2 regions of the Streptomyces sp. NPDC001816 genome follow, and region 2 is predicted to be linked to the other one. Evidence: riboswitches for the same ligand, from Rfam matches in the RefSeq annotation. Region 2 holds a riboswitch; the other holds the start of a gene.

The links. Region 2 has a riboswitch for S-adenosylmethionine ahead of thrC (threonine synthase). Riboswitches for the same ligand answer to the same signal wherever they lie in the genome.
Positions count from the first base shown of each region.
Region 1: linked by a shared signal. The riboswitch ahead of ACFYZZ_RS33060 (aminotransferase class V-fold PLP-dependent enzyme) and the one ahead of thrC (threonine synthase) in region 2 are both predicted to bind S-adenosylmethionine.

Region 1 is NZ_JBIATY010000011.1:158,943-174,258, reverse strand. It holds gene coxB (cytochrome c oxidase subunit II) at 1-861, shown strand, start outside; gene ctaD (cytochrome c oxidase subunit I) at 858-2,591, shown strand; gene ACFYZZ_RS33100 (cytochrome c oxidase subunit 4) at 2,588-2,986, shown strand; gene ACFYZZ_RS33095 (Ig-like domain-containing protein) at 3,115-4,377, shown strand; gene ACFYZZ_RS33090 (hypothetical protein) at 4,431-4,832, opposite strand; gene ACFYZZ_RS33085 (heme-copper oxidase subunit III) at 4,979-5,599, shown strand; gene ACFYZZ_RS33080 (c-type cytochrome) at 5,662-6,474, shown strand; gene ACFYZZ_RS33075 (Rieske 2Fe-2S domain-containing protein) at 6,471-7,529, shown strand; gene ACFYZZ_RS33070 (cytochrome bc complex cytochrome b subunit) at 7,526-9,157, shown strand; gene trpD (anthranilate phosphoribosyltransferase) at 9,276-10,340, shown strand; SAM riboswitch class IV at 10,428-10,544, shown strand; gene ACFYZZ_RS33060 (aminotransferase class V-fold PLP-dependent enzyme) at 10,703-12,076, shown strand; gene ACFYZZ_RS33055 (Lrp/AsnC family transcriptional regulator) at 12,112-12,393, opposite strand; gene ACFYZZ_RS33050 (rhomboid family intramembrane serine protease) at 12,390-13,184, opposite strand; gene ACFYZZ_RS33045 (hypothetical protein) at 13,338-13,577, shown strand; gene ACFYZZ_RS33040 (NYN domain-containing protein) at 13,615-14,958, shown strand; gene ACFYZZ_RS33035 (NlpC/P60 family protein) at 15,171-15,316, shown strand, end outside.
Region 2 is NZ_JBIATY010000004.1:521,420-536,735, reverse strand. It holds gene ACFYZZ_RS17995 (carbohydrate-binding protein) at 1-297, shown strand, start outside; gene ACFYZZ_RS17990 (1-phosphofructokinase family hexose kinase) at 332-1,261, opposite strand; gene nagA (N-acetylglucosamine-6-phosphate deacetylase) at 1,380-2,507, opposite strand; gene ACFYZZ_RS17980 (ROK family protein) at 2,588-3,529, opposite strand; gene ACFYZZ_RS17975 (extracellular solute-binding protein) at 3,669-4,913, shown strand; gene ACFYZZ_RS17970 (DUF3263 domain-containing protein) at 4,948-5,172, shown strand; gene otsB (trehalose-phosphatase) at 5,222-6,055, shown strand; gene ACFYZZ_RS17960 (trehalose-6-phosphate synthase) at 6,082-7,500, opposite strand; gene ACFYZZ_RS17955 (glucosyl-3-phosphoglycerate synthase) at 7,587-8,531, opposite strand; SAM riboswitch class I at 8,691-8,832, shown strand; gene thrC (threonine synthase) at 8,850-10,133, shown strand; gene ACFYZZ_RS17945 (MoaD/ThiS family protein) at 10,130-10,405, shown strand; gene ACFYZZ_RS17940 (cold-shock protein) at 10,847-11,053, shown strand; gene groL (chaperonin GroEL) at 11,379-13,001, shown strand; gene ACFYZZ_RS17930 (class I SAM-dependent methyltransferase) at 13,092-13,775, opposite strand; gene ACFYZZ_RS17925 (DUF397 domain-containing protein) at 13,902-14,093, opposite strand; gene ACFYZZ_RS17920 (Scr1 family TA system antitoxin-like transcriptional regulator) at 14,077-14,916, opposite strand; gene ACFYZZ_RS17915 (hypothetical protein) at 15,032-15,265, shown strand.

The sequences.
Region 1 (15,316 bases), on a different contig from region 2:
TGCACATACAAGGACTTCCCCCGCCTTGGCATGCCCACCCCGGTCACGGAAGAGGCTCCGCGGATCCTCTCCCTGTGGCAGGGCTCCTGGGCGGCCGCGCTGGCCACCGGTGTGCTGGTGTGGGGCCTGATCCTGTGGAGTGCTTTCTTCCACCGGCGCAGCCGCACCAAGGTCGAGGTACCTCCGCAGACTCGGTACAACATGCCGATCGAGGCCCTGTACACGGTGGTCCCGATCATCATCATCTCGGTGCTCTTCTACTTCACGGCCCGGGACGAGACGAAGCTCCTCAGCCTCGACAAGAAGCCCGACGTCACGGTCAACGTGGTCGGCTTCCAGTGGAGCTGGGGCTTCAACTACATCGCGGACGTACCCGGTTCCCCCGGCGACGCCAAGACGTCCAAGGAACTGCTCGCCATTCCGGACCGGTTCCGCAAGGAGTTCCCGGCGAACGCCGGCGGTGTCTACGACGTCGGTACGCCGGGCACGAAGAACCCTCAGACCGGTAACCCCGGCCCGACCCTCTGGCTTCCCGAGGGCAAGACGGTCCGCTTCATCCTCACCTCGCGTGACGTCATCCACTCCTTCTGGGTGGTGCCGTTCCTGATGAAGCAGGACGTGATCCCGGGCCACACCAACGCCTTCCAGGTTGTTCCCAACCATCAGGGCACTTTCCTGGGCAAGTGCGCCGAGCTCTGCGGCGTCGACCACTCCCGGATGCTGTTCAACGTGAAGGTCGTCTCCCCCGAGCGCTACGAGCAGCACCTCAAGGACCTCGCCAAGAAGGGGCAGACCGGTTACGTTCCCGCCGGCATCGCGCAGACGCCGCACGAGAAGAACCGGGAGACGAACAACCTGTGAGCATCCTCAACGAACCCCAGGGTGCCGCGGCAGCTGAGGACTCGTACGAGAACGAGCTGCCGGTCAGGCGCAAGCAGCCCGGCAATGTCGTGGTGAAGTGGCTGACGACCACCGACCACAAGACCATTGGAACGCTGTATCTGACGACGTCGTTCGCGTTCTTCCTCATCGGTGGCGTCATGGCGCTGCTCATGCGCGCCGAGCTGGCCCGTCCGGGCCTGCAGTTCATGTCGAACGAGCAGTTCAACCAGGCGTTCACGATGCACGGCACGATCATGCTGCTGATGTTCGCGACGCCGCTGTTCGCCGGTTTCACGAACTGGATCATGCCGCTGCAGATCGGTGCGCCGGACGTGGCGTTTCCGCGGCTGAACATGTTCGCCTACTGGCTGTACCTGTTCGGCTCGACCATCGCGGTGGGCGGCTTCATCACCCCGCAGGGTGCGGCCGACTTCGGCTGGTTCGCCTACTCCCCGCTGTCGGACGCGGTCCGCTCGCCGGGCATCGGCGCCGACATGTGGATCATGGGCCTGGCCTTCTCCGGCTTCGGCACCATCCTCGGCGCGGTCAACTTCATCACCACGATCATCTGCATGCGTGCACCGGGCATGACCATGTTCCGCATGCCGATCTTCGTGTGGAACGTGCTGCTGACCGCCGTCCTGGTCCTGCTCGCCTTCCCGGTCCTGGCCGCCGCGCTGTTCGCCCTGGAGGCGGACCGTAAATTCGGCGCCCACGTGTTCGACGCGGCAAACGGCGGAGCCCTGCTCTGGCAGCACCTCTTCTGGTTCTTCGGCCATCCGGAGGTGTACATCATCGCGCTGCCGTTCTTCGGCATCATCTCCGAGGTCATCCCGGTCTTCTCCCGCAAGCCGATGTTCGGCTACATGGGTCTGATCGCGGCCACCATCGCGATCGCCGGTCTGTCCGTGACGGTGTGGGCGCACCACATGTACGTCACCGGCGGTGTGCTGCTGCCGTTCTTCTCCTTCATGACCTTCCTGATCGCCGTCCCGACCGGTGTGAAGTTCTTCAACTGGATCGGCACCATGTGGAAGGGCTCGCTGTCCTTCGAGACGCCGATGCTGTGGGCGACCGGCTTCCTGATCACCTTCACGTTCGGTGGTCTGACCGGTGTCATCCTGGCCTCGCCCCCGATGGACTTCCACGTCTCCGACTCGTACTTCGTGGTGGCCCACTTCCACTACGTGGTCTTCGGTACGGTCGTCTTCGCGATGTTCTCCGGCTTCCACTTCTGGTGGCCGAAGATGACGGGCAAGATGCTGGACGAGCGGCTCGGCAAGATCACCTTCTGGACGCTGTTCATCGGCTTCCACGGCACCTTCCTGGTCCAGCACTGGCTGGGCGCCGAGGGCATGCCGCGCCGTTACGCCGACTACCTGGCGGCCGACGGCTTCACCACCCTGAACACGATCTCGACCATCAGCTCGTTCCTGCTGGGCCTGTCGATCCTGCCGTTCCTCTACAACGTGTGGAAGACGGCCAAGTACGGCAAGCCGGTCGGCGTGGACGACCCGTGGGGCTACGGCCGTTCGCTCGAGTGGGCGACCTCCTGCCCGCCGCCGCGGCACAACTTCCTCACCCTGCCGCGGATCCGCAGCGAATCCCCGGCGTTCGACCTGCACCACCCCGAGATCGCCGCCCTCGAGCAGCTTGAGTACGCCGGTCACGGCAGCGCCATCGCGGGCAGCAAGGAGGCCGGCAAGTGAAGATCCAGGGTCGGATGTTCATCTGGCTGAGCTTCTTCATCCTGATCATGGCCGTCGTGTACGGCGTGTGGTCGAAGGAGCCGGCCGGTACCACGGCGCTCTTCCTGTCCTTCGGCCTGCTCATCATGGCCGGCTTCTACCTGGGCTTCACCGCCCGGCGGGTCGACGCGGGTGCGCAGGACGACAAGGAGGCGGACGTCGCGGACGACGCGGGCGAGCTGGGCTTCTTCAGCCCGCACAGCTGGCAGCCGCTCTCCCTCGCCTTCGGTGGCGCGCTGGCCTTCCTCGGTGTCGCGGTCGGCTGGTGGCTGCTGTACTTCGGCGCACCGTTCATCCTGGTCGGCCTGTTCGGCTGGGTGTTCGAGTACTACCACGGTGAGAACCGCACCCAGTAGCACGCAGTAGCGCACCGGGAGCCCGGACACTCCGTCAGGAGGGTCCGGGCTCCTGCTTTTGCCGCAGTCTGTCCCTCGTACGAGGTACGTGGCGCGCAAATGGTGCTTTTATCTCATAGCGTGATCATATGAATCAAACTCCGCGTACCTGCACCGTCGTCAGCTGCACCCTGCTGGTGGCCGCCCTCGGCGCGGGCGTCACCGGCTGCGGTTCGGACGGCAACCCCCTGTCGGCCAAGCCGTACGACGCAGCGGACCAGATCTCCTTCAACGGCCCCACCGGCGCAGGCAAGCGGGCCGACCCGGACAAGCCCCTGGAGATCACCACCAGCACCGACGACGGCCGGATCACGGACGTCACCGCCTACGACGCCACAGGGCGCTTCGTGGCGGGCGAACTCGCCGCCGACGGCAGCCGTTGGCACAGCACCTCCCCGCTGGCCGCCAACGCCCACTACACGGTCGCGGTGAGCACGGAGGACGAGGACGGCGCGCCCGGCCGCAAGGTCCTCCGCTTCGACACCAGCAAGCCCTCGACCACCAAGAACCTGAACGTCACGTTCGGGCCCGACTCGGGCCAGTACGGCGTCGGACAGCCCATCACCGCCCAACTCGACCACGAGGTCAAGGACAAGGCGCAGCGAGCCGTCGTGGAGCGCGCCCTCAGGGTGGACTCCACCCCGGCCGTCCAGGGCTCCTGGTACTGGGTGAGCGACAAGGAACTCCACTACCGCCCCAAGGAGTACTGGCCCACGCACGCCACCATCCAGGTGCACAGCAACCTCGACGGCGTGAAGATCAGCGACCGTCTCTGGGGCGGCAAGTCCAAGGCGCTGAAGATCACCACCGGTGACCGGATCGAGGCCGTCACGGACGCCGCGGCGCACCAGCTGACGTACTACAAGAACGGCCAGGAGGTCCAGTCGATCCCGGTCACCACCGGCAAGCCCGGCTTCGAGACCCGCAACGGGGTCAAGGTCGTACTGGCCAAGCAGTACTTCGTACGGATGCGCGGCACCACGGTCGGCATCGCCGAGGGCACCTCCGACTCGTACGACCTGCCGGTCTACTACGCCACCCGGGTCACCTGGTCGGGCGAGTACGTGCACGCCGCGCCCTGGTCAGTGGGCTCCCAGGGCTACGAGAACGTCAGCCACGGCTGCACCGGCATGAGCACATCGAACGCCGAGTGGTTCTTCGGCAACATCCACGAGGGCGACATCGTCAAGGTCGTCAACTCCAACGGCAACCCGATGGAGCCCTTCGGCAACGGCTTCGGGGACTGGAACGTCGACTGGAAGAAGTGGCGCACAGGCAGCGCCCTCATCAACGGCACCCCGGACGGCCCTGCTCCCCAGGATGCGCTGCGCCTGCAGCCAACGGCCGTGTGAGCAGTCAAGGGGCGCGGGGTTGTGTCGATGCAAGACCTCGCGCCCCCACCCCGCTAGGCGCTCAGCAACCGCTTCTGACGGAGCAGACCGGCCAAGGCCGAGGCGAACTCCACCGGATCCACCGGCGAGGTGACCGCCGCATCGGCCCGACTCCACGTAGCGAGCCACGCATCCTGAGGCCGCCCCATCAACAGCAGCACAGGCGGGCAGTTGAACACCTCGTCCTTGATCTGCCGGCACACCCCCATGCCCCCCATGGGCACGGCCTCACCGTCGAGCACGCACACGTCGATGCCGCCCTTGGCCAGCTCCCGCAGCACGGCCTCAGGAGTCGCACACTCCACGAACTCGACCTGGGGCACGTCGGGAGCCGGCCTGCGGCCGGAGGCCAACCGCACCTGTTCCCGTGTGTTGGAGTCGTCGCTGTACACCAGCACCGTAGCGGTCGGCTGCATGCTTCCTCCGAGACGTCAGCGTCGTACGGACAGGGCCGTTCGGGGCGGATGTTACTCCCATGAACACCACGTCAACACCGGTTCGGCGGGCAGCAACACTCCGAACGGCACCCCCCGGAGTGAGGGCGGGATAAGCGACCGACATAATGTCGGTCGTGGCGACAGCAACGACAGTAGAAACCGGGCACGCGCACCCGTCGGTCAACCGACCGAACCTCACCAGCGTCGGAACCATCATCTGGCTGAGTTCCGAGCTGATGTTCTTCGCGGCCCTCTTCGCGATGTACTTCACCCTCCGGTCGGTGACCGGACCGGCGTACTGGACGGAGCAGGCACACGCGCTCAACGTGCCCTTCTCCGCGACGAACACCACGATCCTGGTGCTCTCCTCGCTCACCTGCCAGCTCGGCGTGTTCGCCGCCGAGCGCGGGGACGTGAAGAAGCTCCGTGGCTGGTTCATCCTCACCTTCATCATGGGTGCGATCTTCATCGGCGGTCAGATCTACGAGTACACCGAGCTGGTGAAGAAGGACGGGATCTCCCTGTCCTCCGGCCCGTACGGCTCGGTGTTCTACCTGACCACCGGGTTCCACGGCATGCACGTGACGGGCGGTCTCATCGCCTTCCTGTTTGTCCTGGGCCGCACCTACATGGCCAAGAGGTTCACCCACGAGCAGGCGACCGCCGCCATCGTCGTGTCCTACTACTGGCACTTCGTCGATGTGGTCTGGATCGGCCTTTTCGCCACGATCTACCTGATCAAGTAGCCGGGACCGCTCCCGCACATCCAGAAGCATCGACGCAGAAGATCCTGACACCGGGGTAATCCGTGAAAAAGCTCTCCGCACGACGACGCCATCCGCTGGCGGCGGTCGTCGTCCTACTCTTCGCGCTGGCGGCCACTGGGGGGCTGTACGCCGCGTTCGCGCCCGCGAGCAAGGCGCAGGCCGATGAAACCTCCCAGTCCCTGACCATCAAGGAGGGCAAGAGGCTCTACCAGGTCGGCTGCGCCAGCTGCCACGGCACCGGTGGCCAGGGCTCCTCCGACGGCCCGAGCCTGATCGGCGTGGGCGCTGCCGCGGTCGACTTCCAGGTCGCGACCGGCCGTATGCCGGCCGCCACCTCGCAGGGCCCGCAGGTCGTAAAGAAGAAGAACATCTACACCCAGGCCGAGATCGACCAGCTCGCGGCGTACATCGCCTCGCTGGGCGCCGGTCCCGAGGTGCCGACGAAGGAGCAGTACGGCCCTGAGGGTGCGGACATCGCCAAGGGTGGCGAGCTGTTCCGCACCAACTGCGCGCAGTGCCACAACTTCACCGGCAAGGGTGGTGCCCTCACCGAGGGCAAGTTCGCGCCGGACCTGTCGGGCGTCGACCCGAAGCACATCTACGAGGCCATGCAGACGGGCCCGCAGAACATGCCGTCCTTCCCCGACACCACGATGTCGGAGAAGAACAAGAAGGACATCATCGCGTACCTGCACGCGATCAACAGCAGCGAGACGGAGCAGCCGGGCGGCATGGAGCTGGGTGGCCTCGGTCCGGTCACTGAGGGCCTGTTCGCATGGGTCTTCGGCCTCGGTGCGCTGATCGCGGTAGCCGTCTGGGTCGCCGCTCGGACCGCAAAGGCCAAGAAGTCATGAGTAGCCAAGACATTCCAGAAGAGAACCTGCCCGCTGAGCAGGAGCACGCGCACGGCGTCGTGAGCGTCGCGGACGAGAAGAACCCGTTCGCGGACCCGGGGCTGCCGCCCCACGAGCACCGGATCCAGGACATCGACGAGCGGGCCGCCAAGCGGTCCGAGCGCGCCGTCGCCCTGCTGTTCACGGTGTCGATGCTGGCCACCGTCGGCTTCATCGCCGCGTACGTGGCGGTCCCGCAGGACAAGGCGATCTTCGTCTTCCCGCTGGGTCACATCAGCGCGCTGAACTTCGCGCTCGGTCTGACCCTCGGTACGGCGCTGTTCTGCATCGGCGCGGGTGCGGTCCACTGGGCCCGCACCCTGATGTCCGACGTCGAGGTCGCCGACGACCGGCACGCGATCGCCGCCTCTCCCGAGGTCCGTGCGCAGGTCCACGCGGACTTCAAGCAGGGAGCCAAGGAGTCGGCGCTCGGCCGCCGCAAGCTGATCCGCAACACGATGTTCGGTGCGCTGGCCATGGTGCCGCTCTCCGGCGTCATGCTGCTGCGCGACCTCGGCCCGCTGCCCGGCACCTCGCTGCGCCACACGCTGTGGGCCAAGGGCAAGCTGCTCGTCAACATGAACACGAACCAGCCGCTGCGTCCCGAGGACGTCGCCGTCGGTTCGCTGACCTTCGCCAAGCCCGAGGGCCTGGAGGAGGCACAGGAGGACTTCCAGAACGAGATCGCCAAGGCGGCCCTGATGATCGTCCGGCTGCAGCCGGACAACATCAAGGACAAGCGCGAGCTCGAGTGGTCGCACGAGGGCATCGTCGCGTTCTCGAAGATCTGCACCCACGTGGGTTGCCCGATCTCCCTGTACGAGCAGCAGACGCACCACGTGCTGTGCCCGTGCCACCAGTCCACCTTCGACCTCTCCGACGGTGCCCGAGTGATCTTCGGCCCCGCCGGTCACGCCCTGCCGCAGCTCCGCATCGGCGTGAACGACGAGGGTTACCTCGAGGCGCTCGGCGACTTCGAAGAGCCCGTCGGTCCTGCATTCTGGGAGCGCGGATGAGCACCAACGCGAACAACGAGCGACGCGGCAAGGCGCCCGCCGGCGAGCGCGTCGCCGACTGGGCCGACGGACGGCTCGGGATCTACTCCCTGGCCAAGTCCAACATGCGCAAGATCTTCCCCGACCACTGGTCGTTCATGTTGGGCGAAGTCTGCATGTACAGCTTCCTCATCATCATCCTGACCGGTGTCTACCTGACGCTGTTCTTCCACCCGTCGATGAACGAGGTGGAGTACCACGGCAGCTACGTCCCGCTCCAGGGACAGCTGATGTCCGAGGCGTTCAACTCGACCCTGCACATCTCCTTCGACGTGCGCGGTGGTCTGCTCATCCGGCAGATCCACCACTGGGCCGCGCTGATCTTCCTCGCCGGCATGTTCGTGCACATGATGCGCGTGTTCTTCACCGGCGCGTTCCGCAAGCCGCGTGAGATCAACTGGCTGTTCGGCTTCCTGCTGTTCGTCCTGGGCATGTTCACCGGCTTCACCGGTTACTCGCTCCCGGACGACCTGCTCTCCGGCACCGGTGTCCGCTTCACCGAGGGCGCGATCCTGTCGATGCCGATCGTCGGCACCTACATCTCGTTCTTCCTCTTCGGCGGCGAGTTCCCCGGTCACGACTTCGTCGCCCGGTTCTACTCGATCCACATCCTGCTGCTGCCGGGCATCATGCTCGGCCTGATGGTGGGCCACCTGATCCTGGTCTTCTACCACAAGCACACGCAGTTCGCGGGTCCCGGAAAGACGAACAAGAACGTCGTCGGCATGCCGCTGCTGCCGGTGTACATGGCCAAGGCCGGAGGCTTCTTCTTCCTGGTCTTCGGTGTGATCGCGGCCATCGCCGCGGTGACCCAGATCAACCCGATCTGGGCCATGGGCCCCTACCGCCCCGACCAGGTGTCCACCGGCGCCCAGCCCGACTGGTACATGGGCTTCGCCGAGGGTCTGGTCCGCTACATGCCGGGCTGGGAGATCAACTTCTGGGGTCACACGCTCGTCCTGGGCGTGTTCATCCCGCTGGTGCTCTTCGGCCTGGTCCTGGGCGTGATCGCGGTCTACCCGTTCATCGAGTCCTGGGTCACCGGCGACAAGAGCGAGCACCACATCCTGGACCGCCCGCGCAACGCCCCGACGCGTACCGCGTTCGGTGTCGCCTGGATCACCGTGTACATGGTCGGCCTGGTCGGTGGTGGCAACGACCTCATCGCCACCCACTTCAGCCTGTCGATCAACGCCGTGACCTGGTTCGTCCGGATCTCCTTCTTCGCCGGACCGGTCATCGCGTTCATCCTCACCAAGCGGATCTGCCTCGGCCTGCAGCGCCGCGACCGCGACAAGGTGCTGCACGGTCGCGAGACCGGCATCATCAAGCGCCTGCCGCACGGTGAGTTCATCGAGGTGCACGAGCCGCTCAGCCAGGAGCAGCTGCACACCCTCACGGCTCACCACCAGTACGAGCCGGCCGAGATCGGCCCGACGGTCGACGAGAACGGTGTCGAGCGCAAGGTGAAGAAGTCCGAGAAGCTGCGCGCCAAGCTCAGCAACGCCTACTACGGCGAGGACAACCAGATCCCGAAGCCGACCGTCGAGGAGTACAAGGAGATCACGAGCGGCCACGGCCACCACTGATCCCCGCGTCGCCACGCCACGCCGAGGGCCCCGTCCGCAACGCGGACGGGGCCCTTCGCCGTGTCCCGCGCTGGATAGGGTGGGACCACACTGTTCTTCTAGACACCCAGGAGCGGCCATGAGCGCTGTGACCCCCGCTGGAGGCGACACCGCGGCGGGCCGTTCCTGGCCCGCCCTGCTGAACGGGCTGCTGGACGGCCGGGACCTGTCCGCCGACGACACGGCCTGGGCGATGGACCTGATCATGAGCGGCGAGGCGACCGACGCGCAGATCGCCGGGTTCCTGGTGGCCCTGCGGTCCAAGGGCGAGACGGTGGAGGAGATCACCGGACTCGTGCGGACCATGTACGAGCACGCCAACGTGATCGAGGTACCCGGGCCGGCCGTCGACATCGTCGGCACCGGCGGTGACGGCGCCAAGACGGTGAACATCTCCACGATGTCGTCGATCGTCGTCGCCGGCACCGGAGCGAAGGTCGTCAAGCACGGCAACCGCGCCGCGTCCTCCGCCTCCGGGTCCTCCGACGTCCTGGAGAAGCTCGGGATCAACCTGAACCTGACCCCGAAGCGGGTCGCCGAGGTCGCCGAAGAGGCCGGCATCACCATCTGCTTCGCGGTGAAGTTCCACCCGGCGCTGCGTCATGCCGCCGCGGCCCGCGGCCAGTTGGGGATCCGTACGACCTTCAACGTGCTCGGCCCGCTCACCAACCCGGCCAGGGTGCGCGCCCAGGCGGTCGGTGTCGCCGACCCCCGGATGGCGCCGATCGTGGCCGGGGTCCTCGCCGAGCGCGGCAACTCCGCCCTGGTCTTCCGGGGCGACGACGGCCTGGACGAGCTGACGACCACGTCCACCTCCCGGGTGTGGGTGGTCCGGGACGGCAAGGTCACGGAGGAGAGCTTCGACCCGCGGGACGTCGGCATCGACCTCGTCCCCGTGGAGGCCCTGCGCGGCGCCGACGCGTCGTACAACGCGGAGGTCGCCCGCCGCCTGCTGGACGGCGAGCAGGGCCCGGTCCGGGACGCGGTCCTGCTGAACTCGGCGGCCGCCCTGGTGGCCCTCGACCCGACCGAGGCCCCCCTCGCCGAGCAGCTTCGCGCCGGCATGGCCAAGGCGGCCGTGTCGATCGACTCGGGCGAGGCGAAGCGGACGCTGGAGCGGTGGGTGGCGGCCAGCAACAAGTAGCGGGCGGCTGATCGCCGTCGTAGCGGGTGTCCCGGGATCCGGACAGAAGTTGCGCGGCGGCGATCAGCTCGGCTACGTTCCTGAACAGGTCATGAGTGACAGTCATGAGGCCCCGGCCGACTGTCCGGCAACCCTCCGTCCGTGGCGGGGTGCCCCGGGTGAAGACCAGGCCGCAGGCAGTGAGGTCTGCGGCAAGCGCGGACCCCTCGCACACCAGGGGTCCTGGTCGTCGAGGGAGCCTTCTGTGAGCAAGCGAATGCGATAGGGCGTAGAGCCCCGCCTCCGCGTACCCCTTTCACCTTCCCCACGTTCGAGCCGTACGCGCTCACGTGGTTCCGCCTTGCCTCTCACAGGAGCTCGCCATGTCCGTCTTCACCGCTGCCGCCGACCAGTCCGTTTGCCGTGACATTTCGGGGGCTCTGCCTGTTCTGGGCCGTGATGTCACCGTCCCGCTCGTGACCGGCGGCGAAGTCACCTACGCGGCGCTCGACTACGCGGCCAGCGCCCCCGCCCTCCAGCGCGTCTGGGACGACGTGGCGGCCTACGCGCCGTACTACGGCAGCGTCCACCGCGGCGCCGGCTACCTTTCCCAGCTCTCCACCGACCTGTTCGAGAACGCCCGCAGGACGGTCGCCGAGTTCCTCGACTGCCGCGCGGCCGACCAGGTGGTCTTCACCCGCTCGACCACGGACTCCCTGAACCTCCTCGCCGCAGCGCTGCCCGCCGACTGCCAGGTCTTCGTCTTCGAGACCGAGCACCACGCCTCCCTGCTGCCCTGGCGGGACGCCCGCGTCACCTACCTCAACGCCCCGCGCACCCCGCGGCAGGCCGTCGAGACCCTGGAGCGGGCCCTCGCCGACCGCGACCCTTACGGCCCGGCCCTGGTCTGCGTCACCGGTGCCTCCAACGTCACCGGCGAGCTGTGGCCGGTGCGCGAGCTGGCCGCCGCGGCCCACGCGCACGGTGCCCGGATCGTCCTGGACGCCGCCCAGCTGGCCCCGCACCACCCCGTGTCGGTCCAGGACCTCGACGTCGACTGGGTCGCCTTCTCCGGCCACAAGCTGTACGCCCCCTTCGGCTCCGGCGTCCTGGCCGGCCGCGCCGACTGGCTGGTCGCGGCCGAGCCGTACCTCGCGGGCGGCGGCGCCAGCCGCAAGGTGACCCGGCGCGAGGACGGGGGAGTGGCCGTGGAGTGGCACGAGAGCGCCGCCCGCCACGAGGCCGGCTCCCCGAACGTCATCGGCGCCTACTCCATCGCCTCCGCCTGCAAGGCCCTGACGGAGGCCGGCTTCGACACGCTGGTCGCCCGCGAGCAGCACCTGATCGCGAAGGTGCGGGCCGGCCTGGCCGAAGTGCCCGAGGTCCGGGTTCTCTCCCTCTTCGGGGACGACGCCCCGCGGGTCGGCGTGATCAGCTTCGTCGTGGACGGCTGGAACAGCTCCCACTTCGCCGCCGCCCTCTCCGCCGAGTACGGCATCGGCGTCCGCGACGGCCTGTTCTGCGCCCACCCCCTGGTCCGCACCCTCCTCGGCTCCGACCCCCAGGCCCAGGGCGAGTGCGGCGCCCCCGAGGCCACGCCGGGCGAGAAGTCCCTGAACGCGATCCGCGTGAGCTTCGGCGCGGGCACCCCCGACGAGCACGTGGAGCGCTTCGTCACGGCGGTGAAGGAACTGGTGACCGAGGGCGCGAAGTGGACGTACCGCACGGAGGAAGGCCGCTGCGTCCCGGCGGTGTGAGTCTCTGAACGCCTGGTGGGGCGGTCTTCAGCCGATCAGTTGTCCAAGCCGATCGAGAAGGCCGCCTCGAGGTCGTGCTGCGAGTACGTACGGAAGGCGACGTGCGTGTCCGTGGCCTCGACCCCGGGGATCTTGCTGATCCGCCCCGGGATCACGTCGGCCAGATCCTCGTGCTGCCGCACCCGCACCATGGCGATCAGGTCGTACGTACCGGTGACGGAGAAGACCTCGCTCACCGAATCCAGCGAAGCGATCTGCTCCGCGATCTCGGGGATCCGGTCCACGCTGGTCTTGATCAGGACGATCGCGGTGATCACGACGGGTTCTCTCCCTCGGGTGCCGGAGCCGGTGCGCACTTCACTTTAGTCGCCCGCCCGTCTCCCACCGCCACCCTTCCAAAGCCGCCCTTCGGGCCCTCCTTTTTCCGGTACCGCACCCACGCGTAACCGAACCCGACCCCGAAGCCGACCAGGTGCGCGAGGTAGGCCACCCCGGGCCCCTCACCGGAGCGCCCCGCCGCCAGCCACTGCAGCGCTGCCCAGAAGGGCAGCACCACCCAGGCCGGGAAGCGCATCGGCAGGAAGAACAGGAAGGGGAGCAGACTGGTGACACGGGCGCGGGGAAACAGATAGAGGAACGCGCCGAGGACCGCCGAGATCGCCCCGGACGCGCCCACCAGCGACTGCTCGGAGGTGGCGTTGGCGGCCGCGTAGCCCAGCAGGGCCAGGTAGCCGCAGCAGACGTAGAACAGGGTGAACTCCACCCGGCCCATTCGTTCCTCGGTCATCATCCCGAAGACGAAGAGGAAGAGCATGTTGCCGAGCAGATGCACCCAGCTGCCGTGCACGAACAGCGCGGTGACCGGGGTCAGGGCCTCCCGGACGGGCTCCTCGAACAGGTCCGCCGGGACCACGCCCCAGTGCCGGAAGTACGCGCGTTGCGCGGCCGGCAGCGCGTCCGCGGAGCCGTACGCCGGAGTGAGCCCGGAGGCCGGTCCGAGGACGAAGATCAGGGAGCACACGGCGATGAGGGCGTGCGTCATCGGCGCGGGGGTGTCCCGGAGCGCCCTGAGTGTGCGGCCGGCCGTCGTGCTCCAGGCGTTGATCATGACTACAGAGCATGACGTAAGGGGACGCAACCTGACAGACCGCCTCGCCGCCCCGGACGGACGGGCGGTGAGTACCCGCCAGGCCGTAGGGTTACGAGCCACACGCGTCGAGGAGCGGCGCGGACCGACCCGAGAAGGAAGCGAACAGTCACGATGACGGTTCCCCTGCCGACCGCCACGACGCGATGGCGCTGCACCCTCTGTGGCAACCTCACCCGCTTCGATGTGACCCGCTCGTCGAAGGTCGTCGAGTACGTCCACCTCGACCTCGCCGGTGAGCCGACGGTCGAGGAACGCGAGGTGGTCAGTGAGACCATCGACTCGGTCCGCTGTCGCTGGTGCAACGCGGTGGACCAGGTGGAACTCGTGGACAGGCCGGGCGCCGGCTCCTGAGCGGAGCGGGCCCCGTACAGGTATTGGGGTGTGACGGATGGTGGAGACCGCAGGCGGGGGGCCGGGCGACGGCACCGCTGAGGTGCTTGACCGTCCGCTGCCCGACGGCGTGCGCCGACGGGTCGTGCAGATCGTCGCGGACGGGTTCGGCGGCCTGACCGTCGCGGAACTGCCCGCCCAATTGCGGCAGTACGCCCGGTTCGCCCCGAACCGGCGGGCCAAGTTCGCCGGGAACGCGATGGCGGCCGCGCTGGAGACCGATCCGCTCTTCAGGCAGCGGATCGGGGAGAAGTTCAGAGAGGCGCAGCCGGAGCTGTCCGGCGCCCTGGACTCCGGCTCGCCGCCCCCGGCCGCGGACCCGCTCGACGTGGCGGCCGCGGCCTATGTACTGCGCCCGGCGGGCTGGGTGAAGCTGGTCACCGCGGCCGGCGAGGAGGCCCAGCGCGCGGACGCCGAGCGGGCCGACGAGGAGAGCCGGGCCGAGCTGGAGCGGCTGCGCGAGGAGCTGGCCGAGGCCCGGACGCAGACCCGGACCGAGACCGAACGGCTGCGCACCGAACTGGAGTCGGCGAAGAAGGAAGCGGAGTCGCTGCACCGCAAGCTCCGTGCCGCGCTCAGCGACGTCAAGCGCGGCGAGGCCGCGCTGCGCAAGGTCCAGGGCGAGATCGAGGCCGTACGCGCCGAGGGGCAGGCACAGCTGTCGGTCGCCGAGAGCGAGTCCCGCCGGCTCAAGGCCCGCCTGGGCGAGGCCGAGGCCGCGCTGGAGGCCACCCGCCGGGCGGCCCGCGAGGGGCGCAGCGTCGAGGACATGCGGGTACGGCTGCTGCTCGACACCCTGCTGGACGCCACCCAGGGGCTGCGGCGCGAACTCGCGCTGCCTCCGGTCTCCGTGCGCCCGGCCGAGACCGTGGACGCGGTCGAACCGGGACGTATGACCCCGAAGGACATCGCGGCCCGGGCCCTGTCCGAGAACGACCCGGCGATCCTGGACCAGCTGCTCGCGCTGCCGCAGGCCCATCTGGTCGTCGACGGCTACAACGTCACCAAGACCGGTTATCCGCAGATGCCGCTGGAGAAGCAGCGGCTGCGGCTCCTGGGGCAGCTCTCGGCGCTCGCCGCGCAGACCGGTGCCGAGGTGACCTGTGTCTTCGACGGTGCCGAACTGGCCGCGCCGGTGCTGCTCGCGCCGCCGCGCGGGGTGCGGGTGCTGTTCTCCAAGCCGGGCGTCACGGCCGACGAGCTGATCCGCCAGCTGGTGCGCGCGGAGCCGCCGGGCCGTCCGGTCATCGTCGCCTCGACCGACCGGGAGGTGGCCGACGGGGTCGCCAGGGCCGGTGCCCGTCCCGTCGCCTCTGCGGTACTTCTGAAGCGACTGTCCTGAAGGTCCGACACGCATACGCAATGCCCGAATTGGCCCGACTCTCACGCCACGTAGGGTCAATCACGCCTCACTGCATGTGAGTTATGTGCAAAGAATGCATTGCGTCACAGGGTTTTTTGCCGCGAGGATTTGAACTGATCACAGCTGGGTCACTAGGGTCTGGGCTCGAACCTCCGAACGGGTGATCACTCACAAGAAGGAGTTCGTCCTCCGTGGCGTCCCATCGTCGACCCAAGCAGCCGAGTCGCACGCGTGTCACCGTGCTGACCACCGCAGCCGCCGCTGCCGTCGCGCTCAGCGCGAACGCCGCCAATGCCGCCCCGAGCGAGAAGCTCGGCAAGGACGAGGTCAAGGCGAA
Region 2 (15,316 bases):
GTCACCTGGACCGTCAACGACCTTGAGAAGGCCGGCTCCTACCGGCTGTACGTGCGCTACGGCATCCCGGGCGTGGACGCCAACGCAACCCTGGTGGTCAACAACAAGGTGGACCCGCGGCCGATGAGCATGAAGAACTTCGGTGGCGGCACGCCCGCAGGCGATTGGGAGAAGGGCTGGAAGACCACCTGGTCAAACGTGAACCTGAACAGGGGCGCGAACACGATCCAGATCGCCTGCAACGACGGCAACCAGTGCAACGCGAATCTCGACCAGTTGTGGCTGGTGAAGGGCTGAGTTAAGCCCCGCGGCTGAGCCCCGAGCGATGGCATCACGCCGCGCTGACCACCCCGCTCACCGCCACCCGCCCCCGCAGCTCCTCGTACGCCCCGGGGTCGAACTCGCCCGCCGCAGGGTCCCGTACGGTCGATGCCGACAGGGCGACCGCGCGGGCCAGCCGCTCCGGCCAGGAGAGCCGCTCCACGAGCCCCGACAGCAGGCCCGCGACCGCTGAGTCGCCCGCGCCGGTCGGGTTGCCGTGGACGCGGGCCGGAGGGGCGGCGCGCCAGCGGCCCTCGGGGGTTGCCGCGAGCAGGCCTTCCGGGCCGAGGGAGGCGACCACCGCGTGGGCGCCCCGGCGGCGGGCGTCCTGGGTGGCGCGCAACGGCTCGTGGGAGCCGGTGAGTTCGGCCAGTTCCTCGGTGTTGGGCTTGATGATGTCGGGGCGGGCCGCGACCCCACGGCGCAGGGGCTCGCCGCTGGTGTCCAGGAGTACGGGGACGCCGGCGGCGCGGGCGGCGCGGATCAGGCCCGCGTACGCGCCCACCGGTACCCCCGGCGGCAGGCTGCCGCACAGGGCCACCGCAGAGGCGGGGACCAGCAACTCCTCGTAGCGGTCCAGGAAGACGCCCCACTCGGTGGGGGATATCTGCGGGCCCGGCTCGTTCAACTGGGTCGTGTCGCCCGAGAGTTCGTCGACGACGGCGATCGTGCGCCGGGTGGCCCCCGCGACCGGCACCAGCGCGTCCGTCACCCCGGGGGTTTCGGCGAGCCGGTCGCGCACCGCGCGGCCCGTGGCGCCGCCCGCGAAACCGGTGGCCGTCACCTCGTGTCCGAGGGCCGCCAGCACCCGCGCCACGTTCACACCCTTGCCGCCCGGCCGCTCGATGACGTCCGAGACGCGGTGCGAGGCGTGCGGCCGCAGGGACCGTACGCGATAGGTGATGTCGAGAGCGGTGTTCAGTGTGACCGTGAGGATCACCCGGGCCGACCTCCCTCGAAGTCCGTGTGCCATCGGTTCCGGGGCCCCGATCATGCCAAAGAGACGGCGGCCGGCCCAGTGCGAGGATCGGCCGCCGGCTGGCGAAGCGGGGAACGGATCAGGGCAGTTGGGGCGCCACCACCCATTCACCCCTGCGCATCACGCCCTTCAGGTCGAATTTGGCGTCCAGCAGCACCAGGTCGGCGTCCTTGCCGGGCTCCAGGGAACCGATGCGCTCGGAGAGGCCCAGGAGACGGGCCGGGTTGGCCGAAAGAGCGGCGACCGCGTCCTCCACCGAAAGCTTGTCGACCGTCACCGCCCGCTTGAACGCGCGGTCCAGGGTGAGCGTGGAGCCCGCGATCGAGCCGCCCTCCACCAGACGGGCCACACCCTCACTGACCTCGACCTCCAGCGGGCCGAGCATGTAGCGGCCGTCGCCGATGCCGGCCGCGTCCATCGCGTCGGTGATGAACGCGACCCGGGAAGCCCCCGCGTGATGGAACGCCAGCTCCAGCGCAGCCGGATGCAAATGCGTGCCGTCGTTGATCAGCTCGACCGTCACCCGCTCGTCCTCCAGCAGGGCGGCGATCGGGCCGGGGGAGCGGTGGCCGAGCGTCGGCATGGCGTTGAAGAGGTGGGTGGCGACCGTGGCGCCCGCGTCGATGGCCTCCACCGTCTGTTCGTAGGTGGCGTCCGTGTGCCCGATCGCCGCGATCACACCGTGCTCCGCGAGCAGCCGTACGGAGTCGATGCCGCCCGGCAGCTCGGTGGCGAGGGTGACCATCTTCGCCTTGCCGCGCCCCGCGTCGATCAGCTTGCGCACCTCGGAGGGGTCCGGGTCGCGCAGCAGCTCCTCGGAGTGCGCGCCCTTGCGGCACGGCGAGATGAACGGCCCCTCGAAGTGGATACCCGCGATGTCGCCCTGCTCGGCCAGCTCGCTCAGCAGCCCCGCCTGCTGCACCAGCAGATCCATCTCGTCGGTGACGGTGGAGGCGACCAGCGTGGTCGTGCCGTGCAGGCGGTGCGTGCGGATGGCCTTCAGCACGTCGTCCACCGTGCCCGAGAAGGAGGCTCCGCCACCGCCGTGGTTGTGGATGTCGACGAAGCCGGGGACTACCCAGTGGTCGGTCACGTCGAGCACCTGAGCGTTCGCCGGGGCCGTACCGGTGATGTGCCGGCCGTCGACTGCCACCTGCCCGCTCTCCACGGTTCCGGTGGGGAGGACCACCTTCGCGCCGGTGAGCACCTGCGGGCCGGTGGGGGCTGATCGCGCCCACGCGGCGGAGCCGCATGTCGAGGCGTCCCGCGCCCCTGGGTCGGCTGCCATCAGGGGGTTACCTCCGTAGGGTCGGTGTGGTTGAGGAGATCCCGGGCGAGAAGTCCCGCGCCCAGGCAGCCGGCCGTGTCGCCGAGGGCGGCGGGGACGATGGACGGGAGTTTCTGGAAGGTGACCCGTCGCCGGACGGCGTCCCGCAGCGGTTGGAACAACACTTCCCCCGCCTCGGCCAGGCCGCCACCGATGATCAGCGTGCGCGGGTCCAGCAGGGTGAGCGCGGTGACCAGCCCGTCGGCCAGCGCGTCCACCGCCTCCTGCCAGACCCGGACAGCGTTCGGGTCACCGGACGCGACGGCCTTCGCACAGTCGGACGCGTCCGCTTCCGGGTCCCCGCAGACCGCCGCCCACGCCTCGCTGACGGCGGACGCGGAGGCGTACCGCTCCAGGCAGCCGCGCTGCCCGCAGGGGCACGGGGTCCCGCCGGGCCGTACGACGACATGGCCGATCTCGCCGGCGAAGCCGTGCGCGCCCGCCTCCACCCGCCCGTCGACGCCGATGGCGCCGGCGATGCCGGTGCCCAGCGGCACGAACAGGAACCGGTCGGCACCCTTGCCCGCGCCGATCCGGCCCTCGGCGAGCCCGCCGGTGCGCACGTCGTGGCCGAGTGCCACGGGTACGCCGAGCCGGTCGGCGAGCAGGGCGCGCAGGGGTACGTCCCGCCAGCCGAGGTTGGCCGCGTAGACGGCGACGCCGTGCTCCTCGTCGACGATGCCGGGGACCGCGAGGCCGGCCGCGGCGGCCGGTTCGCCGTAGTGCTCCACGCCGTACGCGCGTAGCTCCGCGGCGAAGTCGAGGATGGTCCCGACCACCGCGTCGGGCCCGCGCTCGCGGCCGGTCGCGCGGCGGGCGCGGTGCAGCAGAGCGCCGTCGTCTCCGACGAGGGCCGCCTTCATCCCGGTACCGCCCACGTCCAGGGCGATGACATGTCTCACGGGGGACAGTGTGGCCCGCGGACCCACAAGAGGTCTAGTCCACTCACGTGGTGTAGACCTTACGTGTCCACATATTGAACGGTCAGACAGCAGGGTTGGGGTTTTGAGGGTGCGTCGGCGTACGGCAGGAACGATCGCGGTGGTGTCCGCACTGGGCATGACGGCGGTCCTCGGCGGCTGCGGGAGTACGGGCTCCTCCGACGTGACCCTCAGACTGGTCGCGGCCGACTACGGCGACTCGGCCGCCAACAGCTCGAAGAAGTACTGGGACAACCTTGTCAAGGCGTACGAGTCCCAGCACTCCGGTGTGAAGGTCCAGGTCAGCGTCTACTCCTGGAACGACGTCGACCGCAAGGTCAAGGAGATGGTCGACGCCGGGGACGCTCCCGACCTGGCCCAGATCGGCGCCTACGCCGACTACGCGGCCGCGGGCAAGCTCTACCAGGTCTCCGACCTGCTCTCCATCCGCACCCAGGCCGACTTCCTCTCCCAGCTCTCCGACGCGGGCGAGTGGAAGCACGTGCAGTACGGCATCCCGTTCGCCGCGTCCACCCGGGTGCTCTTCTACAACAAGACCCTCTTCGCCAAGGCCGGCATCACCCCGCCCACCACCTGGAGCGAGCTGGCCGCCGACGCGCAGGCCCTCAAGGACAAGGGGGTGAAGTACCCCTACGCGCTGCCGCTCGGCTCCGAGGAGGCGCAGGCCGAGACCATGCAGTGGCTGCTGGGCGGCGGTGCCGGCTACACCGACGACGTCGGCACCTACACCATCGACTCGGCGCAGAACGTCGAGACGTTCACCTGGCTCAAGGACGACCTGGTCGGCAAGGGCCTGACCGGTCCGGTCGCCCCCGGCAAGCTCAACCGCGCGGACGCCTTCGCCGCCTTCGCCGACGGGCAGGTCGGCATGCTCAACGGGCACCCCACGCTGATCCAGCAGGCCGCCAAGAAGGGTGTGCAGTTCGGCATGGTCCCGATGCCGGGCCGCACCGGCAAGGCCAAGGCCGCGATGGGTGTCGCCGACTGGATGATGGGCTTCAAGCAGCACGGGCACGCCGAGCAGATAGGCGACTTCCTGGACTTCGCCTACAAGGAGAAGAACGTCCTGGCCTTCTCCCGCGAGTACGGACTCCTCCCGGTCACGGGCTCCGCGTCCAACACCATGACCGAGTCGGACTCCGCCCCCGACAAGGACCTGCGCCCCTTCCTCGACCAGCTCCCGATCTCCGAGCTGTACCCCGTCGGCAAGACCTCCTGGGCAGCGGTCAGCGCGTCCGTGAAGAAGGAGATCGGCCAGGCGGTCACCCCCGGCGGCAGCCCCGCCGGAGTCCTGAGCCGCCTCCAGGCGACGGCGACCGAGGCGGACAGCAGCGACATGAACTGACCCGGCTGTCACTGCCCGGCACTACGGTGGCCCCATGGAACTGGGCACCCGCGAAAAGGCCATTCTCGCGCTGGAGCGCCGGACCTTCCCCGGCCCCGGCGCAAAGGAACGAGCCATCCGCGAGGAACTGGGCCTGCCCCCGGTCCGCTACTACCAACTCCTCAACGCCCTCCTGGACGACGAGCGGGCCCTGTCCCTGGACCCGGTGACGGTGAACCGCCTCCGCCGGGTCCGCGAGGCTCGCCGCTCCGAACGCTGAGGTTCTGCTGCCAGGAGTGACCACGGTCCGCTCTGGATACTGTCGCCGTATGGACCTTCTGCCGACCCCGGTGACCCAGGCCGGCCGGGATGGACTTGCCGCGCTGCTCGAAAGGCCCCGCACCGCAGTGATCGGCCTGGACTTCGACGGCACCCTGGCCCCCATCGTCGAAGACCCCGAGCAGGCCCGAGCCCACCCCGACGCCGTCCCCGCACTGGCCACCCTCGCCCCCAAGGTCGCCTCGGTGGCCGTGGTCACCGGCAGACCCGCCGAGGTGGCGGTCCAGCACGGCGGCTTCGGGGGCACTCCCGGCCTGGAACACCTCGTCGTCCTCGGCCACTACGGCGCCGAACGCTGGGACGCCGCGACGAACACGGTCACCGCACCCCCACCCCACCCCGGCGTGGCCGCGGTCCGCGCCGAGCTGCCGGGCCTCCTGGACCGCGTCGGCGCCGGCCACGGCACCTGGATCGAGGAGAAGGGGCGCGCCGTCGCCGTCCACACCCGCCGCGCCGACGACCCGCAGGCCGCGTTCGAGGCCCTGCGCGACCCCCTCGCCGACCTCGCCACCCGGCACGGCCTGATCGTCGAGCCCGGCCGGCTGGTCCTCGAACTCCGCCCGCCGGGCATGGACAAGGGCGTCGCCCTCCTGGAGCACATCCGCGCCACCGGCGCCCAGTCCGTCCTCTACGCCGGCGACGACCTCGGCGACCTCCCCGCCTACGCGGCCGTCGACAAACTCCGCTCCGACGGCATCCCCGGCCTCCTGGTCTGCAGCGGCAGCACCGAGGTCACGGAACTGGCGGAACGGGCGGACGTGGTGGTGGACGGCCCGGCGGGAGTCGTAGCACTGCTGCGGGCACTGGCAGCACACATGGCGTGATCAGCGCCGTGCCGGGTGCCCGGAAATCACCGCTCAAGTGCACCAAGCTGATCCAGGAACCACTGAGCCGGAGGCAACGCAGTAGCTGCAGCAGCCAGCCTCTTGGACCGCTCCGCCCGCTCACCCGCCGGCAGGCTCAGCGCCTCGTGCAACGCGCTCGCCGTGCCCCCGATGTCGTACGGGTTCACCACGATCGCGTCCTCGCCCAGCTCCTCGTACGCCCCCGCCTCCCGCGACAGCACCAGCGCGCACCCCTCGTCGGAGACGACCGGCACCTCCTTGGCGACCAGGTTCATGCCGTCCCGGATCGGGTTGACCAACGCCACGTCCGCGAGCCGGTACGCGGCCAGGGAGCGGGCGAAGTCGTCCTTGACGTGCAGCACGACCGGCGTCCAACCCGGAGTCCCATATACCGAGTTGATCGTCTCCGCCACCCGCTGCACCTCGGCCGTGTACTCCCGGTAGACGCCGAGGTCCTGCCGGGACGGGTAGGCGAAGGCGAGATGAACCACCCGTTCGCGCCACTCGGGGTGGTCCTCCAGCAGCTGCCGGTACGCCAGCAGGCCGCGCACGATGTTCTTGGACAGCTCGGTGCGGTCCACCCGGACGATCGTCCGGCGCCCCTCGCCGATCTCCTCCCGCAGCCTGGCCATCCGCTCGTCCACGTCCGTCCGGTGCGCCCGCTCACGCAGGAAGTCCGCGTCCGCGCCGAGCCCGTGCACACCGATCCGGGTCCCGGACGGGATGCCGGGGCCCAGCACCGCATGACAGCAGTCGGTGAACGCGTCCGCCCACCGCCGGGTCAGGAACGCGGCCCGGTCCGCGCCCAGGATGCCGGTCAGCAGCTCGGCCGCGATGTCGTCGGGCAGCAGGCGGAAGTAGTCCGGCGGGGCCCACGGGGTGTGCGAGAAGTGGCCGATGCGCAGGTCGGGGCGGAGCCGGCGGAGCATCCGGGGGGCGAGGGCCAGGTGGTAGTCCTGGATGAGCACCGCGGCGCCGTCCGCCGCCTCCTCGGCCAGCGCCTCGGCGAAGGCACGGTTGTACGCCTCGTACGACGCCCACTGCTGCCGGAACTCCGCGTCGAAGACCGGCTCCAGCGGGGTCTGGTACAGCATGTGGTGGACGAACCACAGCACCGAGTTGGCGATGCCGTTGTACGCGTCGGTGAACACGGTTGCGTCGATGTCGAGCATCCGCACCCGCTGCCCGCCGGTCTCCTCGGCCGGCAGCAGCCCGCCGTCCGCGCGCCGTACCGCCTCGCGGTCGCCGCCGCCCAGCGCGGCGCACACCCACACCGCATTGTGGTTCGGCCCGATGGCCGACAGCCCCGAGACCAGCCCGCCGCCGCCCCGCTTGGCGAGCAGCGAGCCGTCCTCGTGCACCTCGTACGAAACCGGGCCGCGGTTGGACGCGACCAGCACATCAGCAGCGTGCGCGGAAGCCATGGTCCTCAACCTAGCCCGGCCCGGAAACGCTCAAACGTACGGTCAGCCCCGGAAGGGGGCTGTATACAGCCGTTCTCGTGCGACCCTCACGCCACCCGGCGCGCCGCGTACTCCGCGATCTCCGCCATCGGCGGCCGTTCCTCGGTGTCCACCGAGTAGGTGCGCGGCTCGAACCCGTCCTCGCCCCGCTCGAACTGGGTGAGGGACGGCCGGACGAGGTGTCCGCGGGCGAGCCTGAGCTGGGCCGTGCGGTAGATCGCCGCGGCCATCCGGCCCAGTGCCTGGCCGTCCTGGTGGCGGTGCTTGCGCACGCCGACGTCGACCTGGGCGAGGGCGTCCAGGCCCACCAGGTGCAGGGCGTCGACCAGCATGCCCAGCTCGACGCCGTAGCCGACGGGGAAGGGGAGCTGTTCGAGCAGCGAGCGGCGGGCCGCGTACTCGCCGCCCAGCGGCTGCACGAAACCGGCCAGCTGCGGCCAGTGCATGTTCAGCAGCGGACGGGCCATGAGTTCGGTGACCCGGCCGCCCTGTCCGGCTGCGCCGCGGAGCGGGCGGTCGTACATCGCCTTGACCAGGTCGACGCCCGGTTCGGTGAGCAGCGGGCCGACGATGCCGGAGACGAAGTCGGAGGAGAACTCCTTCAGGTCGGCGTCGATGAAACAGATGATGTCGCCGCTGGTAACCAGCAGCGAGCGCCACAGCACCTCGCCCTTGCCGGGGACGGCCGGGATGCGCGGGAGGATCTCGTCGCGGTGGACGACCCGGGCGCCCGCCGAGGCGGCCACCTCGGAGGTGCGGTCGGTGGACCCGGAGTCGACGACGACGATCTCGTCGACCAGGGGGACCTGCTGCATGAGGTCGTGACGGATGATCGCGACGATGTCGCCGACCGTCTCCTCCTCGTTCAGCGCGGGCAGGACGACGGAGACGGACTGACCGGTGCGCTGCTTGGCGGCGAGTATCCGGTGGAGCGGACGATCGGTCACGGACCAGGAGCGGGTGGCCAGCCAGCGCTCGACTTCTTCCAGCACGGTCTGCGGCTCCTCACTGTCGTTGATCACATGGCGTGACCGTGTGATCCATCTCGCGGTTCGGACGACTATCTCAACTGTCCTGGCCTTCGGTTACAGTCTTGAACAACGCCGGTGACCATCGCATGTCAGGGTCAACGAGCGTTGACAACCACATACAGCTCATCCAGAGGGGCAGAGGGAAACGGCCCGATGAAGCCCCGGCAACCCTCCAGTCGGTTCTCGTTCTCCAGCGAGGCTCCCGGCTAGGGAAGGTGCCAAATCCGTCTCACGGCGAGATGCGTCGTGAGGAAGATGAGGAGAAAGGGCCTCGCCTCCATGGCTGTGCAGACAGTTGCAAGCACCAGCAATCCCACCGTAGACCTCGGCCCCGCCGCGGCGCTGAGCTGTCGCGAGTGCGGTCACCGGGTGCCCCTCGGACCGGTGTTCGCCTGCGAGGAGTGTTTCGGTCCGCTGGAGATCGCCTACGACTTCTCCGCCTACGACACCGAAGAACTGCGCAAGCGCATCGAGTCCGGCCCGGCGAACATCTGGCGTTATGCGCCGCTGCTGCCCGTCCCCGCCGACGTGGCCGACAAGCCCAACATCAACCCGGGCTGGACCAAGCTCGTCAAGGCCGACAACCTGGCCCGCGAGCTGGGCGTCACCGGCGGGCTGTATGTGAAGGACGACTCCGGCAACCCGACGCACTCCTTCAAGGACCGGGTGGTGGCCCAGGCCCTGGAGGCCGCGCGCGCCTTCGGCTTCACCACGCTCTCCTGCTCCTCGACCGGCAACCTCGCCGGTGCCGTCGGCGCCGCCGCCGCCCGCGCGGGCCTGCGCTCCTGCGTGTTCATCCCGCACGACCTGGAGCAGGGCAAGGTCGTCATGGCCGCGGTCTACGGCGGCGAGCTGGTCGGCATCGAGGGCAACTACGACGATGTGAACCGCTTCTGCTCCGAGCTGATCGGTGACCCGGCCGGCGAGGGCTGGGGCTTCGTCAACGTCAACCTGCGGCCGTACTACGCGGAGGGCTCGAAGACCCTGGCGTACGAGGTCTGCGAGCAGCTCGGCTGGCGGCTCCCGGACCAGATCGTGGTCCCGATCGCCTCCGGCTCCCAGCTGACGAAGGTCGACAAGGGTCTGCAGGAGCTGATCAAGCTCGGGCTCGTCGAGGACAGGCCGTACAAGATCTTCGGTGCGCAGGCCGAGGGCTGCTCGCCGGTGTCCACCGCCTTCAAGGCCGGTCACGACGTGGTCCGCCCGCAGAAGCCGAACACCATCGCCAAGTCGCTGGCGATCGGCAACCCGGCCGACGGCCCGTACGTCCTCGACATCGCCCGCCGTACCGGTGGCGCGGTGGAGGATGTGACGGACGAGCAGGTCGTGGACGCGATCAAGCTGCTGGCCCGGACCGAGGGCATCTTCGCGGAGACCGCCGGCGGTGTGACGGTCGGCGTGACGAAGAAGCTGATCGAGGCCGGCGTGCTGGACCCGACCCTGACGACGGTCGTCCTCAACACCGGTGACGGCCTCAAGACCCTCGACGCGGTGGCCGGCACGGGTCTCACCGCCACCATCCGTCCGACCCTGGACTCCTTCCGAGAGGCTGGCCTCGCATGAGCGTGACCGTTCGCATCCCCACCATCCTGCGCACCTACACCGGTGGCCGGGCCGAGGTCGCCGCCGAGGGCGGGACCCTCGCCGAGGTCATCCAGGACCTGGAGAAGAACCACACGGGCATCGCGGCCCGCGTTCTGGACGACCAGGGCAAGCTGCGCCGCTTCGTCAACGTGTACGTCAACGACGACGACGTCCGCTTCGAGCAGGGGCTGGAGACGGCGACCCCGGACGGTGCCGGTGTCTCCATCATTCCCGCGGTCGCCGGCGGCTGATCAAAAGCGACCATTACCTACGGTAACCGCGGTTACTGAATGTTCATCGAATGGCCTCCTCCGTGAGAGAAGCGGAGGGGGCCATTCTGCGTGATTGAGCGCGGTACAGTTGGGGAAAGCGTGCCGGGTCTGCGGGTCGAGGGCCCCGGAATCATGCGTTACGCCCGGTGAGAAGCAGCCAAAGTGCACGGGCTGTATGCGCCTTTTTGCGCCTTTTATGGAGCCCGACTTGCCCTGAATTCGGACGAATTCTCGGCAGATTCCGGATCGGGCTCGTCCAGATTTCTCGTCCGATTGACCTGTTGCAGAGGGCAGTTGGACAGATACATTCAGCCGCGGTCGACGCGTTCCGGCGCACGCCCCCGACCAATGGGGGGTGAGGTCTGACCCGGGTCCGCGAAGTGTGGATCTGTGCAAGGGCCAGTAATAGGGGAGTTAGGCATGGCTCAGGGCACCGTCAAGTGGTTCAACGCGGAGAAGGGGTACGGCTTCATCGCGGTCGACGGTGGTGCGGATGTTTTCGTCCACTACAGCGCGATCCAGATGGACGGTTACCGCACCCTGGAAGAGGGGCAGCGGGTCGACTTCGAGATCTCGCAGGGCCAGAAGGGCCCGCAGGCGGACATGGTCCGGCTGGCGACCAGCTGAAGCACGCGTCGACTGAACAGCGACGTTCTTCTGTACATCGTCGAAGGGCCCGCACCTCCCGGGGTGCGGGCCCTTCGTCATGCCCGGCGCCCCCTGTTCGCGCGCGGCTGAGCGCACCCCCGGCACCCCCGAGGCGCTTGCACTCGGGGGTGCCGAGTGCTAATCATTGGCGTTAGCACTCTGAAGGTGAGAGTGACAAAGAAGGACCGGGTCGGTGAGGCCCGCAGGCCAGGTGGGGCAAGGAACCACAGGTCGGCGAGCCGTCCGTCGCGGGCGCGGGCGCGGTCCGAAGGAATCACCCCCAGTCCTGGAGGGACCACTTCACATGGCCAAGATCATCGCGTTCGACGAGGAGGCGCGGCGCGGCCTCGAGCGCGGCATGAACCAGCTCGCGGACGCCGTCAAGGTGACGCTCGGCCCCAAGGGTCGCAACGTCGTCCTCGAGAAGAAGTGGGGCGCCCCCACGATCACCAACGATGGTGTCTCCATCGCCAAGGAGATCGAGCTCGAGGACCCATTCGAGAAGATCGGCGCCGAGCTGGTCAAGGAAGTCGCCAAGAAGACGGACGACGTGGCCGGTGACGGCACGACGACCGCGACCGTCCTGGCCCAGGCCCTGGTCAAGGAAGGCCTCCGCAACGTCGCCGCCGGCGCCAACCCGATGGCCCTCAAGCGCGGTATCGAGAAGGCCGTAGAGGCCGTCTCCGCCGCTCTCCTGGAGCAGGCGAAGGACGTCGAGACCAAGGAGCAGATCGCCTCCACCGCGTCCATCTCCGCCGCCGACACCCAGATCGGCGAGCTGATCGCCGAGGCCATGGACAAGGTCGGCAAGGAAGGCGTCATCACCGTCGAGGAGAGCAACACCTTCGGTCTGGAGCTCGAGCTCACCGAGGGCATGCGCTTCGACAAGGGCTACATCTCCGCCTACTTCGCGACCGACATGGAGCGCATGGAGGCGTCGCTCGAGGACCCGTACATCCTCATCGCCAACTCCAAGATCGGCTCGGTCAAGGACCTGCTCCCGCTGCTGGAGAAGGTCATGCAGTCGGGCAAGCCGCTGCTGATCATCGCCGAGGACGTCGAGGGCGAGGCCCTGTCGACCCTGGTCGTCAACAAGATCCGTGGCACCTTCAAGTCCGTCGCCGTCAAGGCCCCGGGCTTCGGTGACCGCCGCAAGGCCATGCTCGGCGACATCGCCATCCTCACGGGCGGCGAGGTCATCTCCGAGGAGGTCGGCCTCAAGCTGGAGAACGCGACCCTGGACCTCCTGGGCCGCGCCCGCAAGGTCGTCATCACCAAGGACGAGACCACCATCGTCGACGGTGCCGGCTCCTCGGAGCAGGTCGGCGGCCGGGTCAACCAGATCCGCGCCGAGATCGAGAACAGCGACTCCGACTACGACCGCGAGAAGCTGCAGGAGCGCCTGGCGAAGCTCGCCGGCGGTGTCGCGGTCATCAAGGCCGGTGCCGCCACCGAGGTGGAGCTGAAGGAGCGCAAGCACCGCATCGAGGACGCCGTCCGCAACGCGAAGGCCGCCGTCGAGGAGGGCATCGTCGCCGGTGGTGGCGTGGCCCTGCTGCAGACCTCGGGTGTCTTCGAGAAGCTGGAGCTGGACGGCGACGAGGCCACCGGTGCCGCCGCTGTGAAGCTGGCCCTGGAGGCCCCGCTGAAGCAGATCGCCGTCAACGCCGGCCTCGAGGGCGGTGTCGTGGTGGAGAAGGTGCGCAACCTGACCCCGGGCCACGGCCTGAACGCCGCGACCGGCGAGTACGTCGACCTGGTCGCCGAGGGCATCATCGACCCGGCGAAGGTGACCCGCTCTGCCCTGCAGAACGCCGCCTCCATCGCCGCGCTGTTCCTCACCACCGAGGCCGTCATCGCCGACAAGCCGGAGAAGGCCGCCGCGGCCGCTCCGGGCGGCATGCCGGGCGGTGACATGGACTTCTGATCGACCTGACGGTTGATCGCCTGTCCTTCGGACCGAGGGCGGCACTTCCAGCTTCTGGCTGGGGGTGCCGCCCTCGGGCGTTTTCAAAGCTCAGCCAACACAGGTCTCCACGTAATAGGAACCCACTGCGGGCTGACCCGTGTAGTTCGGCCCGGCGGAGGGATCGGCGCCGACGTAGCGGAACGGCGGTCGGATGTCGCGGGCGCCATCGAGGGTGAGGCGGTGGTGCCGGGAGCTGTAACGGAACCCGGCGGCGCGGAGGACGGAAAGAACGGCCCGCCCGGCAGGTGAGCCATCGACCCAGCGGACGGAGTCGGGGTCGAAGTGGGCGATGAACAGCCCGCCGGGAGAGAGCCAGGAGGCGGCCCGGCAGACAAGCCCCAGCTGATCGCCGATGTAATGCAGACCGTGTACGCAGGTGATGAGGTCGTACGTCCGTGAGGGCGCCCAAGAGGAAACGGAGGCAACGATCTCCCTTAGGACAGGCGGCGTCGGCGCCCCGGGCACGAGCGGCCCCACGAGGTCTACGGCGGTGAGCACGGCGTCGTCCGACAGAACACCGGCCGCTTCCCGCAGCGCCCGGCCCTCACCACTGCACAGGTCCAGCCAGGAGGGAGCGGGACGACCGGCCAGCCGGGCAACGGGATCGAAGCCCAACTCGCGGGCGTAGCTGTTGACTCCGGTCAGCCCGCGTTCCCGGTTCATGGAGTTGTTCGCTACGACGGAGGACCGCTCCAGCTCGTCGCTCGCGGAGATCAGTGGGGGTTTCGGCATACGGTCAGTCTGCGTAGTGAAGTCAACTCGCAGGGCGGGGGTGCGAGGCTTGAGCCCCGGGAGTTGGTCAGTGACCGTCGGGCCGTGGAAGCACGACACTGGCCAAGAAGCGGGCGGCCCCAACGGTCACTTGAGAGAAGAGGTGAAGGCAGCCCAGGTGACCGAGCTGAAGAAGAGCTTCGGTCCTTGGGGGGTCTTGGAGTCGCGGACGGGGACGAGGGCGGGGTGGCCGTCGGCGACTTCCAGGCAGTCGTCGCCGCCGGGGCCGCTGTACGTCGACTTGCGCCAGCTCAGGTCGTAGTCACGGATGTTCCTCATGGGTGTAATCCTCCGCCAACGCCTCTACCAGAGCTAGAGACTTCTCCTGCGAGAGCGCGGAGGCCACGAGGAGATCGAACACGAACCTCAGTTGGGCGACTCTTGCCGGGTCGTCCTCCAGCCGCGAGTTGCGCACCCCCTCGAAGTAGACCAGCGGAGGGGCATCCGCGAACTCCATCAGCTTCATGGCGCCCTGCAACGCCGCGTGCCCACCCGCGCTGAAGGGCAGCACCTGCAAGATGATCCGGCTCCGGCGAGCCAGGCCGGCGATGTGCCTCAGGGCCTCTGCCATCACCGCCCGGCCACCGATCTCCCGGCGCAACGCCGCCTCGTCAAGCACCGCCCACAACATCGGCTTTGTTGGGTGGTCCAGTAGACGGGTCCGCTCCATCCGGCCTTCAGTCCACTCCTCGATGGTCTCCTCCGGCGTCGTCGGGTCGTACGCGCGGTTCACGGCCCAGGCGTATGCGGCCGTCTGGATCAGCCCGGGGATCAGGAGCGGTGCGTACTGCCTGATCGCTGTCGCCTGAGCCTCCGACTCCGCCACGTCCACGAAGTGCGCCGGATACTTCGAGGTGGCTGCCGCCCTGCAATTCCGCGTGAAGAAGCCACCCGTCTCCAGCACTTCGTCCAGCATCCGCGCGAACTCCGGCTGCATCCGCCGAGTCCCCGCCTCCAGCTGCCCGATGAACGACCCGCTCACGAACAGCCGTTGGCCCAACTGCTCCTGACTCAGCCCCTTCCGCTCGCGAGCATGCCGTAACTCGGCACCCAGCAAAGCGCGCGGCGACGACGACGGATCGAGGTCCTTAGGTCCTGCCATGGCAACTCCCGGTCTGACAGCAGAGGTTGTTGGGGCGCCCTCTCTGGCCAGGTTAGAGCGCTGTCGGCCACGCTGTGTAGCGAACACGAACACCCAGCGTGGAGGGATTGGTGCAATGGATGCGAAGGAAATGACGGCGGACGACCGGCCCGCCCGGTCCGCGGCGGAAGCCGTCGAGCGGCTGCGTGCGGCCCTGCACGAGGTCGGGATCATCCTGCCCTCACTGCGGATCGACCCGGTCACCGGCGCTCACGGTCACCCCTACGCCCTCGTCGACCTGGGCCGCTGCAACCTGGGTGTCGCCTCGCGGCTGGCGTCGGCGCTGCGGCGGGCGGGTGGGGATGCGTGATCGGGGAGATCGGGACGTACGCCGTCGACGTTCGGAGCGGGCGGATCGGCG